2 regions of the Arthrobacter sp. SlRoot2-15 genome follow, and region 2 is predicted to be linked to the other one. Evidence: riboswitches for the same ligand, from Rfam matches in the RefSeq annotation. Region 2 holds a riboswitch; the other holds the start of a gene.

Region 1 (4,808 bases), 750 kb from region 2:
GGAACAGCGAACCGGTTTCGGCCGGCCAGTAGCGGCGCATTGCCACCGTGGTGAGTTCGGTTCCGGAGGCCACCAGGGCGGTGCCGAGGCCGTCCAGGCTCGGCGCGCCGCCGGTCCCCATGATCAGCCGCGAGCCCAGTTCCACCCCGTCGATCGTCAGCGGATCCCGGCGTGTCTGCCGCGTTGCGGTCGGTGCTGTTTCTCCCATGGTGTTCATCCTCCCTGGACTGCCGTGACGAGCTCGACGTCGTCGCCCTCGGCGAGCGCCGTCGCGTGCCAGCGGCTGCGCGGTACCACCTCGGCGTTGCGGGCGACGGCGACGCCGAGCTTCCGGCCGTCCGTGGCCTGGCCGTCGGCGGCCAGCGGCCGGCCGGTGACGACGCTGACCAGGGCGCTGACCGTGGCGCCGTCGGCGAGGGTGTGCTGTGCCCCGTTGAGCCTGATATTCATGCTGTTGTCCTGTCGTTCGGTGAAAAGTCCTGTGCTGATTCCCGGCGGGCGGAGAAGCGGTCCGGGCGGAACCCGGCCCAGCGCGGGTCCGGCGGGCCGTCCAGCAGCTCCCGGCAGACCGCGGCGGCCACCGGGGTCAGCAGGACGCCGTGCCGGAAGAAGCCGGTGGCGATGATCAGCCCCTCGACGTCGCCGCCGGAGCCGGGGCGGCGAACGCGCCCCAGGAGCGGGGCATTGTCCGGCGTTCCCGGCCGGGCCCGTGCCGTGGCCTCAAGCAGTTCGAGTTCGGCGACGGCGGGGAGCAGTTGCTGGGCGTCGCGGAGCAGCTGGTAGACGCCGCCGGCGGACACCGCCTCGGACTCCGTGGGCGCATCCTCCCGCTGGGTCGCTCCGATCACGACCGTGCCGTCCTCCCGCGGGACGATGTACACCGGCACCCCCCGGACCAGTCCCCGCACGGTGGAGCGCAGCAGCGGCCGGAGCCGTGGCGGCACACGGAGCCGGAGGATGTCCCCGTAGACCGGGCGCAGCGGCAGGGCGAGTCCCCCGGGCAGGCCCTGCAGGTCCGCCGCCCCGAGGCCGTTGGCCACGACGGTCTCGTCTGCGCGGATCTCGCCGCCGCCTTCGAGGCTGGCGCCGGAGACGCGGCCTCCGTCCCAGAGCAGCCCGTCGGCGCGGCGGGGCACGGCCGCGAACCGGGCGTCCGCGCGCAGCAGCGCTCCGATCCTGCCCAGCAGCCGGCGCGGGTCCACCTGGTGGTCGGCGGGTATGTCGAGGGCGCAGGAGATGCCGGGGCTGAGCAGCGGCTCGCGGGCCCGTGCCTCACGCACGGTCAGCGGCTCCACGGCGAGGCCGCAGGCCTGCTGCACGGCCCGCAGGTCCGCGAGTGCCCGGCGGTCCGCCGCATCCGCGCCGACGGCGAGGGTCGGCGTCGTGAGATACCCCGTGCCGCCCGCCCCTTCCGGGCCGGACCCGGTACCGCCGTCCAGGGCACCGTCCAGGCCGGCGGCGAAGCCCGGCCACAGCCGGGCGGCCTCCAGCATGAGCGCCAGGAGCGCTTCCTCCTGGTAGTGGAGTTCGCTGACGGGGGCCAGCATGCCGGCGGCAGCCCAGCTGGCCCCGCTGCCGGGGGCGTCATCGATCAGGGCCACGGAACGGCCCGAGCGCCGCGCCTCCCAGGCGATCCCGTGGCCGACCACCCCGCCGCCGATCACGGCGACGTCGTACCGGTGTGCTGAGGGGTCCGCCGGGGCGGCCGATGGCGGGACTGGTGCGTCCATAGGTTTCCTTCCCTACGCCGGTACTAGCCGGATCAGGTCAAGCGGTCGGCTCTGACGCCCTCTCAGCCCGGCGGCCGTGTGACGGCCCGCGCGGGCTCCCGCGGTATGCGCCCAGTTTAGAGGAACTAGGCTTGGGGCATGAGCCAGGATGTCCACACCACCGCCCGCCTGTACCTGTGCACCGATGCCCGGAAGGGCCGCGGCGACTTCGAGTACTTCGTCGACGCCGCCTTCGCCGGCGGGGTGGACATCATCCAGTTGCGGGACAAGTCACTGGAGGCGGCCGAGGAGCTCGAGCTCCTGGAGGTCCTGCACTCCGTAGCGCAGCGGCACGGCCGGCTCTGGGCCGTGAACGACCGCGCCGACCTCGCCTCGCTCGCCGGGGCGCCGGTCTTCCATATCGGCCAGAAGGACATTCCCTTCGCCGCGGCCCGGGATTTCCTGGGCAAGGGCACCGTGATCGGCATGTCCACGCACACCCCGGAACAGGTCGACGCGGCCATCGCCGCGGCCCCGGGCCGGAGCGGGCTGGACTACTTCTGCGTGGGTCCGGTCTGGGCGACCCCCACCAAGCCGGGCCGCGCCGCCGTCGGGCTGGACCTGGTGCGCTACGCCGCGGCGGCGATTGAACGGGCCGAGGCCGGCGACAGCGGCCGGGTCGCCGGGGTGGTGCCGTGGTTTGCGATCGGAGGCATCGATCTGGGCAACGTGGAGCAGGTGGTGGAGGCGGGCGCCCGCCGGGTCGTGGTGGTCCGGGCGATCACCGAGGCCGACGATCCCGCCGGGGCGGCACGCGCGCTGCTTGCCTCGCTCGACGCGGGGGCGGATGCCGACGCCGCGTCCAGCTAACCCGCGAGCCCCAGCTGGGACATCCGGCGGGAGTGGGCGGCGGCGAGCTCGGCAGTCAGGGAGCGGACCAGTTCCCCTGCCCCGGCCTCGTCCACGCCGGCCAGACCGCCCAGGAGGGCGCGGTCCACACTGACGCGCTGGGCCTGGGTGAGCGCCTCGCCCAGCAGGCGCCGCGCCCACAGGGCCAGCCGGGAAGCCAGCCGGGGATCATCCGCGAGCGCCGCCTTGAGCCGTTCGCCCAGCACTGCCGTCGCGCCCTCGGCTGACTGGACCTGCTCGATCAGGGCGGCCGTGCCGGCGTCGACGTAGCCGGAAATCAGGCGGTAGAAGTCCGCGGACACCGTGTCGATCACGTAGGCCTTCATCAGCGACTCGTACCAGTCGGAGGGGCGGGTGCGCTCATGGAAGTGGTCCACGGACGGCTGGAACGGCAGCATGGCCTCCTCCGCGTCGACGCCGAGCTCCGCCAGTTTCGCGCAGACCAGTTCGTAGTGCTGGAACTCGGTGACGGCAAGGCTCCCCAGCACGGCGCGGTCATGCAGCGTGGGCGAATACCGGGCGTCGGAAGACAGCCGTTCGAAGGCCGAGAGCTCCCCGTAGGCCATCACACCCAGCAGCTCCCGGAGAAAATGCTGGTCGCGGACGGGGCTGGCCGGGGAAGTGCTCATGCTCCAAGACTAATGGCGAAAATCGGGCTAACCTGATTTTCGTGTCTCATCATCGCCTGACCCCAAGCGTGCGCCAGCAGCAGAACCAACTGGCCCAGTCGCTCAACGCACTGCGCACCACGCTGGAGCTGCCGGGCCCGTTCCCGGACGAGGTGCTCCGCGAGGCCGAGGCAGCGGTGGCAGGCCACGAGCTGCCGGCCCTGGACCTGACCCACGTGGAGTTTGTGACCATTGATCCGGCCTCCTCAACGGACCTGGACCAGGCGCTCTTCATTGACCGCGCCGGCGACGGGTACAAAGTCTTCTACGCGATCGCGGACGTCCCCTCCTTCGTCGCCCCAGGCAGCGCGCTCGACGCCGAAACCCGCCGCCGCGGCCAGACGTTCTACACGCCGGAGGGCCGGATCCCGCTGCATCCGGAAGTCATCAGCGAGGCGGCCGGCAGCCTGCTGGCCGGCCAGCTCTGCGCGGCCTTCGTCTGGGAGTTCGAGCTCGATGCCGCCGCCGAGGTGTCCTCCGTCCTGGTGCGCCGGGCGCAGGTCCGCAGCCGGGCCAAGCTCAGCTACCACGGGGTGCAGGCCGAGCTCGACGGCGGCACCGCCGACCCCCTCTTGCAGCTGCTGAAGGAAGTCGGCAGCAAGCGGGTGGAACTGGAACGTTTGCGCGGCGGCGCCAGCCTGAACATGCCGGAGCAGGAAATCGAGCAGCTGCCCGACGGCGGCTACCGGATTGTCGCGGCCCCGCCGCTGCCGGTGGAGGACTGGAACGCCCAGATCTCGCTGATGACCGGCATGGCCGCGGCCGAGCTGATGCTCCGGGGCAAGGTCGGCATCCTGCGCACCATGCCCGCGCCGGACGAGCGTTCGCTGCGGCATTTCCGGCGCCAGACCGGCGCGCTCGGCAAGCCGTGGGACGGGGAGATCAGCTACGGGGAATACCTGCGCACCCTGGACCCCACGGACCCCCGGCAGCTGGCGATCGTCCACTCGGCCGGCATGCTTTTCCGCGGCGCCGGCTACACCCCGTTCGACGGCGAAGTCCCCGGGGACGCGATCCAGTCCGCCATCGGCGCGGCGTACGCCCACTCCACCGCCCCGCTGCGCCGCTTGATCGACCGCTTCGTCCTGGTCATCTGCGAGGCCCTGTCCAACGGCGCCGAGGTCCCCGGCTGGGCCCGCGCGGCGCTCCCCTCGCTGCCGGCCATCATGGCGGCCTCGGACCAGCTGGCCGCCAAGCTGGAGCGGCTCTCGCTGGACACCGTGGAGGCCGCCCTGCTGATCAACCACATCGGGCAGGAGTTCGACGCCGTCGTCATCTCCGGCTCGAAACCGGCCAAGAACGGCGCCGGCGGGCCCGGCGGCAACGGAAACGGGACCGGCACCGGCACCGGCAAGGGAAACGGAAACGGGAACGGCCCGTCCGGGATCGTGCAGATCGCCGAGCCCGCGGTGACCGCCCGGTGCCCCGGCGACCTCGAGTCCGGCACCCAGGTCCGGGTGCGCGTGGTGTCCTCGGACATCGCCACCCGGGAAGTCCGGCTCGAGCTCGTCGGCTGATTCGC
Region 2 (4,808 bases):
GTCTCGGCCGTGTTTATGGTGCTCGGGGCGGTGATGTCCCTCGGCGCGGCGATCGGCCTGCTGCGGTTCCCGGACCTGATGAGCCGGATGCACGCCGCGACCAAGCCGCAGGTGCTGGGGCTGTTCCTGCTGCTCTGCGCGGTGGGGCTGCAGCTGCGCACCTGGTGGGTGTGGCCGGTGCTGGTGGTGGCATGGATCTTCCAGCTGCTGACCGTGCCGGTCTCCGCCCACATGGTGGGCCGGGCCGGCTACCGCACCAAACACCTTCACCCGGAGCTGCTCAGCGCGGACGAGCTGGAGGCCGTGGTGCAGCAGGCGGCCGGCAAGAGCGGGTTCACCGACGACGACGTCGAGTGACGCCGCCGCCGGGACCCGCCGCTCTGGACGAGGCGGTTTAGACCAAGCGGTTTAGACCAGATCCTGGGTCTTGGCGAAGCGGGTGATCGCGCGCTGCGTGCCGCGGTTGGCGAGGACCTGGATGATGGCGCTGACCGAGGCCGAAATCAGGGCAAAGGTCAGGGCCTGGCGCAGGGTGGTGGGAACGTCGTCGTCGTGGCCCTTGGGCGGCTTGTTGCCGGTGGTCTTTTCCCAGACGGTGTCAACCACCTTGGTGCCGACAAAACCGGCGACGAGGCTGATGCCGGTGCCAAGCAGTTTGATGAAGATGTTCATGCGGCGTACTCCTTGCGGGAGGGAACAGGGCTTCCCCTAGCCTAGCCTCCCCTGGCGCCCCGACGGCCGAGGAATTCGGTCAGGGCCTCGACCACCAGTTCGTGGTCGGCCTTCTGCGGCAGCCCCGAGACCGTGACCGTGCCCACCGCGCCGGTTCCGCGCAGGTAGACGGGGAACGAGCCGCCGTGGGCGGCAAACTCCAGCTGGTCGAACCAGGCGTTGTCCTCGATCCTGCGCCCGGCAGCCCGGGCCCGGAGTCCCACGAGGAGCGACGGGACTTCATACCGCGAGGCCGTGCGCTGCTTGGCCCTGATCCAGCGCTCGTTGTCCGGGGTGGCACCCTCGAGGGCCGCGTGGAAGAGCACCTGCTCACCCTTGGTGATGTCGATGGCGATGGGGTGGTTGCGCTGCCGGCCGAGCTCCACCAGCAGGAACCCGAGCTCCAGCGCGTCGTCCTTGCTGAAGGACTCGAACTGCAGTTCATCGATTTCCGTCAGGATCCGGCCGATGAGCGCGGCCAGGGATCCCGGCGGCTGCGGTTCCGCGGAGTCGGGGTCGTAGTCGGGGGAAGGCGCTTGTGCATCGCTCATGGGATTCAGCTTCCGTTACGTTCTGCCGCTGCGCAACCCCAACGGGTGTAAACTGGGCCAGCCCATAAGGGTGATTTTAAATACGACAGGGGAGCGCCGCCGTCGGCCATCCGGAGCAGTCCGGGGATCCACAGGTGGGCGCTGAGAGTGCGGACAGCCGCAGACCCTCGAACCTGATCCGGTTAGTACCGGCGCAAGGGAGTCGAGTTCTCAGGGTGCCCGGCACCCGTGGCGGAAGCCGCGCGCAGCCGGAACACCCTCCCCTCCTGTACCTCAGGAGGACGATATGACTGATATTTCTGCAAAGCAGACACTGGCCACCGGCAAATACAGCTGGCGTGTGGTCGACATTGTGCTGGCCGCGTTGATTGCTGTTGCCGGCGGCGTGATTTTCTGGGCCTGGTCCCAGGGCGCCAACCTCGTAGCCGTGCCGCTGAACGCGGTCTACCCGCCGCTGACCGGGCTCTACGCCGGCGGCTGGATGATCCCGGCGGTGCTGGGCATGCTGGTCATCCGCAAACCGGGAGCAGCGCTGTTCTGCGAAACCGTGGCCGCCACGGGTGAGCTGATCATGGGTTCCCAATACGGCGCCTCCGTGCTGTTCTCCGGTTTCGTGCAGGGCCTCGGCGCCGAGCTCGTCTTCGCCGCGTTCCTGTACAAGCGGTTCAACCTGCCGGTGTCCCTGCTTGCCGGCGCCGGCGCGGGCCTGTTCTGCGGCCTCAACGACTCCTTCCTGCCCTGGGGCTGGAACATCGCCTACGAGACCGGTGACAAGTTCGCCTACATCGTCTTCTGCGCCGTCTCTGGAGCCGTGATCGCCGGCGGACTGTCCTGGCTGGCCACCCGCGGGCTGGCCAAGACCGGGGTGCTCGCGTCGTTCGCGTCCCGCAAGGCGGCATCGGAACCCGTGTTCTCCTGATGCCCGCACACGCATGACTTCTGTCTACGACGTACGACCCGCCGCGGTCACCGCCCGCGGCTGGGGCTGGCGGCACGCCGGGCGGACACGTCCGGCCGTCAGCGGACTGGACCTGGATATCCGCCCGGGCGAGCGTGTGCTGCTGCTGGGCCCTTCCGGTTCCGGCAAGTCCACGCTGCTGCACGCCTTGGCGGGGGTGCTGGGGGAGGGCGCCGGCCCGTCCGCAGCTGCTTCCGCAGCCGCTTCCGCCGACGCGGACGACGCCGACGAGACCGGCAGCCTGCTGATCGACGGTGTCCCGCCCCGGGCAGCACGCGGACGGGCCGGCCTGGTGCAGCAGGACCCGGAAACCCAGGTGGTGCTCTCCCGGGTCGGCGACGACGTCGCCTTCGGCGCCGAGAACCTCGCGGTCCCGCCGGCGGAGATCTGGCGGCGCGTGGCGGAAGCGCTCGACGACGTCGGGCTCGGCGGGCTGCCGCTGGAGCACCCTACGTCGGCGCTCTCCGGCGGCCAAAAACAGCGGCTGGCCCTCGCCGGGATCCTCGCGATGCGGCCCGGGCTGCTGCTGCTGGACGAACCCACCGCCAACCTCGACCCCGCCGGTGTCCTGGAGGTCCGCGACGCCGTGGGCCGCTGCGTGGACAAGTCCGGGGCCACACTGGTGGTCGTGGAGCACCGCGTGGCCGTCTGGAAAGACCTCGTGGACCGGATCGTCGTGCTGCAGCCGGGGTCCGGCGCGGACTCCGGCGTGCTCTTGGACGGGCCGCCCGAGACGGTCCTGGAGCAGGCGCGGGACATGCTCATCGCCGCCGGCGTCTGGGTGCCGGGCCACGTCCCGGCGACGCGGGCGCGCAGCGGCGTGGCAGACGGGATCACCCGCGGTGGCGGCCCGGCGGGCTCAAATGCCGGCCAGCTGCTGCTCGCCGCCGAGAAACTGGCCGTCTCCCGCGAACGGCCCCGCCGCACCGGCCTGCTGGGGGGATTCCGGACGGCCCCGCCTGCGCCGGTGCAGGCCGGCATCACGGCCCAGGTCCGGGCCGGGCAGGCCCTGACCATCACCGGCCCCAACGGCTCCGGCAAATCGACGTTCGCCCTGACCCTGGCCGGCCTGCTGGCCCCCGTTGCCGGGTCCGTCTCCGCCACCACCGAGTTGAGCGCCGGCGCGGGCATCGACCCGTACAAGTGGAAGGCCCAGCAGCTGATCGCCCGGATCGGCACGGTGTTCCAGGAACCCGAGCACCAGTTCGTCACCGGCCGGGTGCTGGATGAGCTGATGTTCGGCCCCCGCCACCTGGGCCGCGGCGAGGAACGGGTGGACGAGCTGCTGGAGCGACTGCGGCTGCGCGACCTCGTGGACGCCAACCCCTACACGCTCTCCGGCGGCGAAAAGCGTCGGCTCTCGGTAGCCACCGTGCTCGCCGCCCACCCGCAGGTCCTGGTGCTGGACGAGCCCACCTTTGGCCAGGACGCCAACACGTGGGCAGAGCTGGCCTCCTTTCTCTCCGAGCTGCTCGACGCCGGCACGGCCGTGGTCTCGGTGACCCACGACGCCGAATTCAGCCAGGTCCTGGGCGGCGCCGAGCTCGCCCTCGGCGCCCCGCAGCCCGGGTTGTCCGGCCGGGCGCACCCCGGGGTGGCTGCACCGTGAGGGAGACCCTGACCCTGCGCGGCAACGATGCCCTGCTCACCCGCGCCAACCCGCTGGCCAAGTTCTCCGGCGTCCTGCTCATCACCGTGGCGCTGGCGCTGTCCATCGACTGGGTTTCCGCATCCGTGGCGCTCGCCGGCGAGCTCCTGCTGTTCCCGCTCGCCGGCCTGACCCTGGCCCTGCTCTGGCAGCGCGGCTGGCCGCTGATCCTCGCCGCGGCCGTGGGCGGCTGGAGCACCGCCATCCTGGCGGCGGACCACGGACGGACGCTGCTCGACGTCGGCGTCTGGTCCATCAGCGAGGGCTCGCTGCAGCTCGGGATCGGGTTCCTGCTGCGCGGCCTCGCGATCGCGCTTCCCGCGGTGCTGCTGATGAGCTGCACGGACCCGACGGATTTGGCCGACGCCCTGGCGCAGCAGGCCAGGCTGCCGCACAGGTTCGTGCTGGGCACCCTGGCCGCGATGCGGCTGGTGGGGCTGATGGCCGAGGAGTGGCAGACCATCGGCATGGCCCGGCGCGCCCGCGGGGTGGGCTCGCACGGAAACCCCGTGCAGCGGCTGAAGGCCACGCTGGGGCAGAGCTTCGGGCTGCTGGTCCAGGCGGTCCGCCGCGCCTCCCGGCTCGCGGTGACCATGGAAGCACGCGGTTTCGGCGGCGCGCAGCGGACCTGGGCGCGGCAGGCGACGTTCAGCCGGCTGGACGTGTGGGTGCTGCTCGGGGGCGTGCTGATCGCCGGCGCCGCCGTGGCCGCGGCGATCGGCGCCGGCACCTGGAACATGGTGTTCCTGGGACAGCAATAGCAGCCCGCCCGGGGGAGGCGAGGGCGGCGCTATATCGCACGAGGTGAATATTTTGTGAGATTGACTGCTAATCGCGCGGTCCGCAGGGGTTAAATAACTCATCCGTGATATTTATTGGATATGACTCAACAGACTGCTGAATACGTTGGCGCCGTGCTCCGGGATGCCCGGGGCGAGAA

The links. Region 2 has a riboswitch for thiamine pyrophosphate ahead of AC6I9V_RS09580 (ECF transporter S component). Riboswitches for the same ligand answer to the same signal wherever they lie in the genome.
Region 1: another riboswitch for thiamine pyrophosphate. It lies ahead of thiO (glycine oxidase ThiO); the one in region 2 lies ahead of AC6I9V_RS09580 (ECF transporter S component).

The regions. Positions count from the first base shown of each region.
Region 1 covers NZ_AP046058.1:2,850,437-2,855,244, reverse strand. The annotation lists gene AC6I9V_RS13215 (thiazole synthase) at 1-208, opposite strand, end outside; gene thiS (sulfur carrier protein ThiS) at 214-450, opposite strand; gene thiO (glycine oxidase ThiO) at 447-1,730, opposite strand; TPP riboswitch at 1,722-1,842, opposite strand; gene thiE (thiamine phosphate synthase) at 1,869-2,579, shown strand; gene AC6I9V_RS13195 (ferritin-like fold-containing protein) at 2,576-3,247, opposite strand; gene AC6I9V_RS13190 (RNB domain-containing ribonuclease) at 3,289-4,803, shown strand.
Region 2 covers NZ_AP046058.1:2,099,632-2,104,439, forward strand. The annotation lists gene mnhG (monovalent cation/H(+) antiporter subunit G) at 1-357, shown strand, start outside; gene AC6I9V_RS09570 (DUF4235 domain-containing protein) at 409-672, opposite strand; gene AC6I9V_RS09575 (heme-degrading domain-containing protein) at 714-1,262, opposite strand; TPP riboswitch at 1,340-1,480, shown strand; gene AC6I9V_RS09580 (ECF transporter S component) at 1,549-2,181, shown strand; gene AC6I9V_RS09585 (ABC transporter ATP-binding protein) at 2,195-3,829, shown strand; gene AC6I9V_RS09590 (energy-coupling factor transporter transmembrane component T family protein) at 3,826-4,629, shown strand; gene AC6I9V_RS09595 (UDP-N-acetylglucosamine 1-carboxyvinyltransferase) at 4,750-4,808, shown strand, end outside.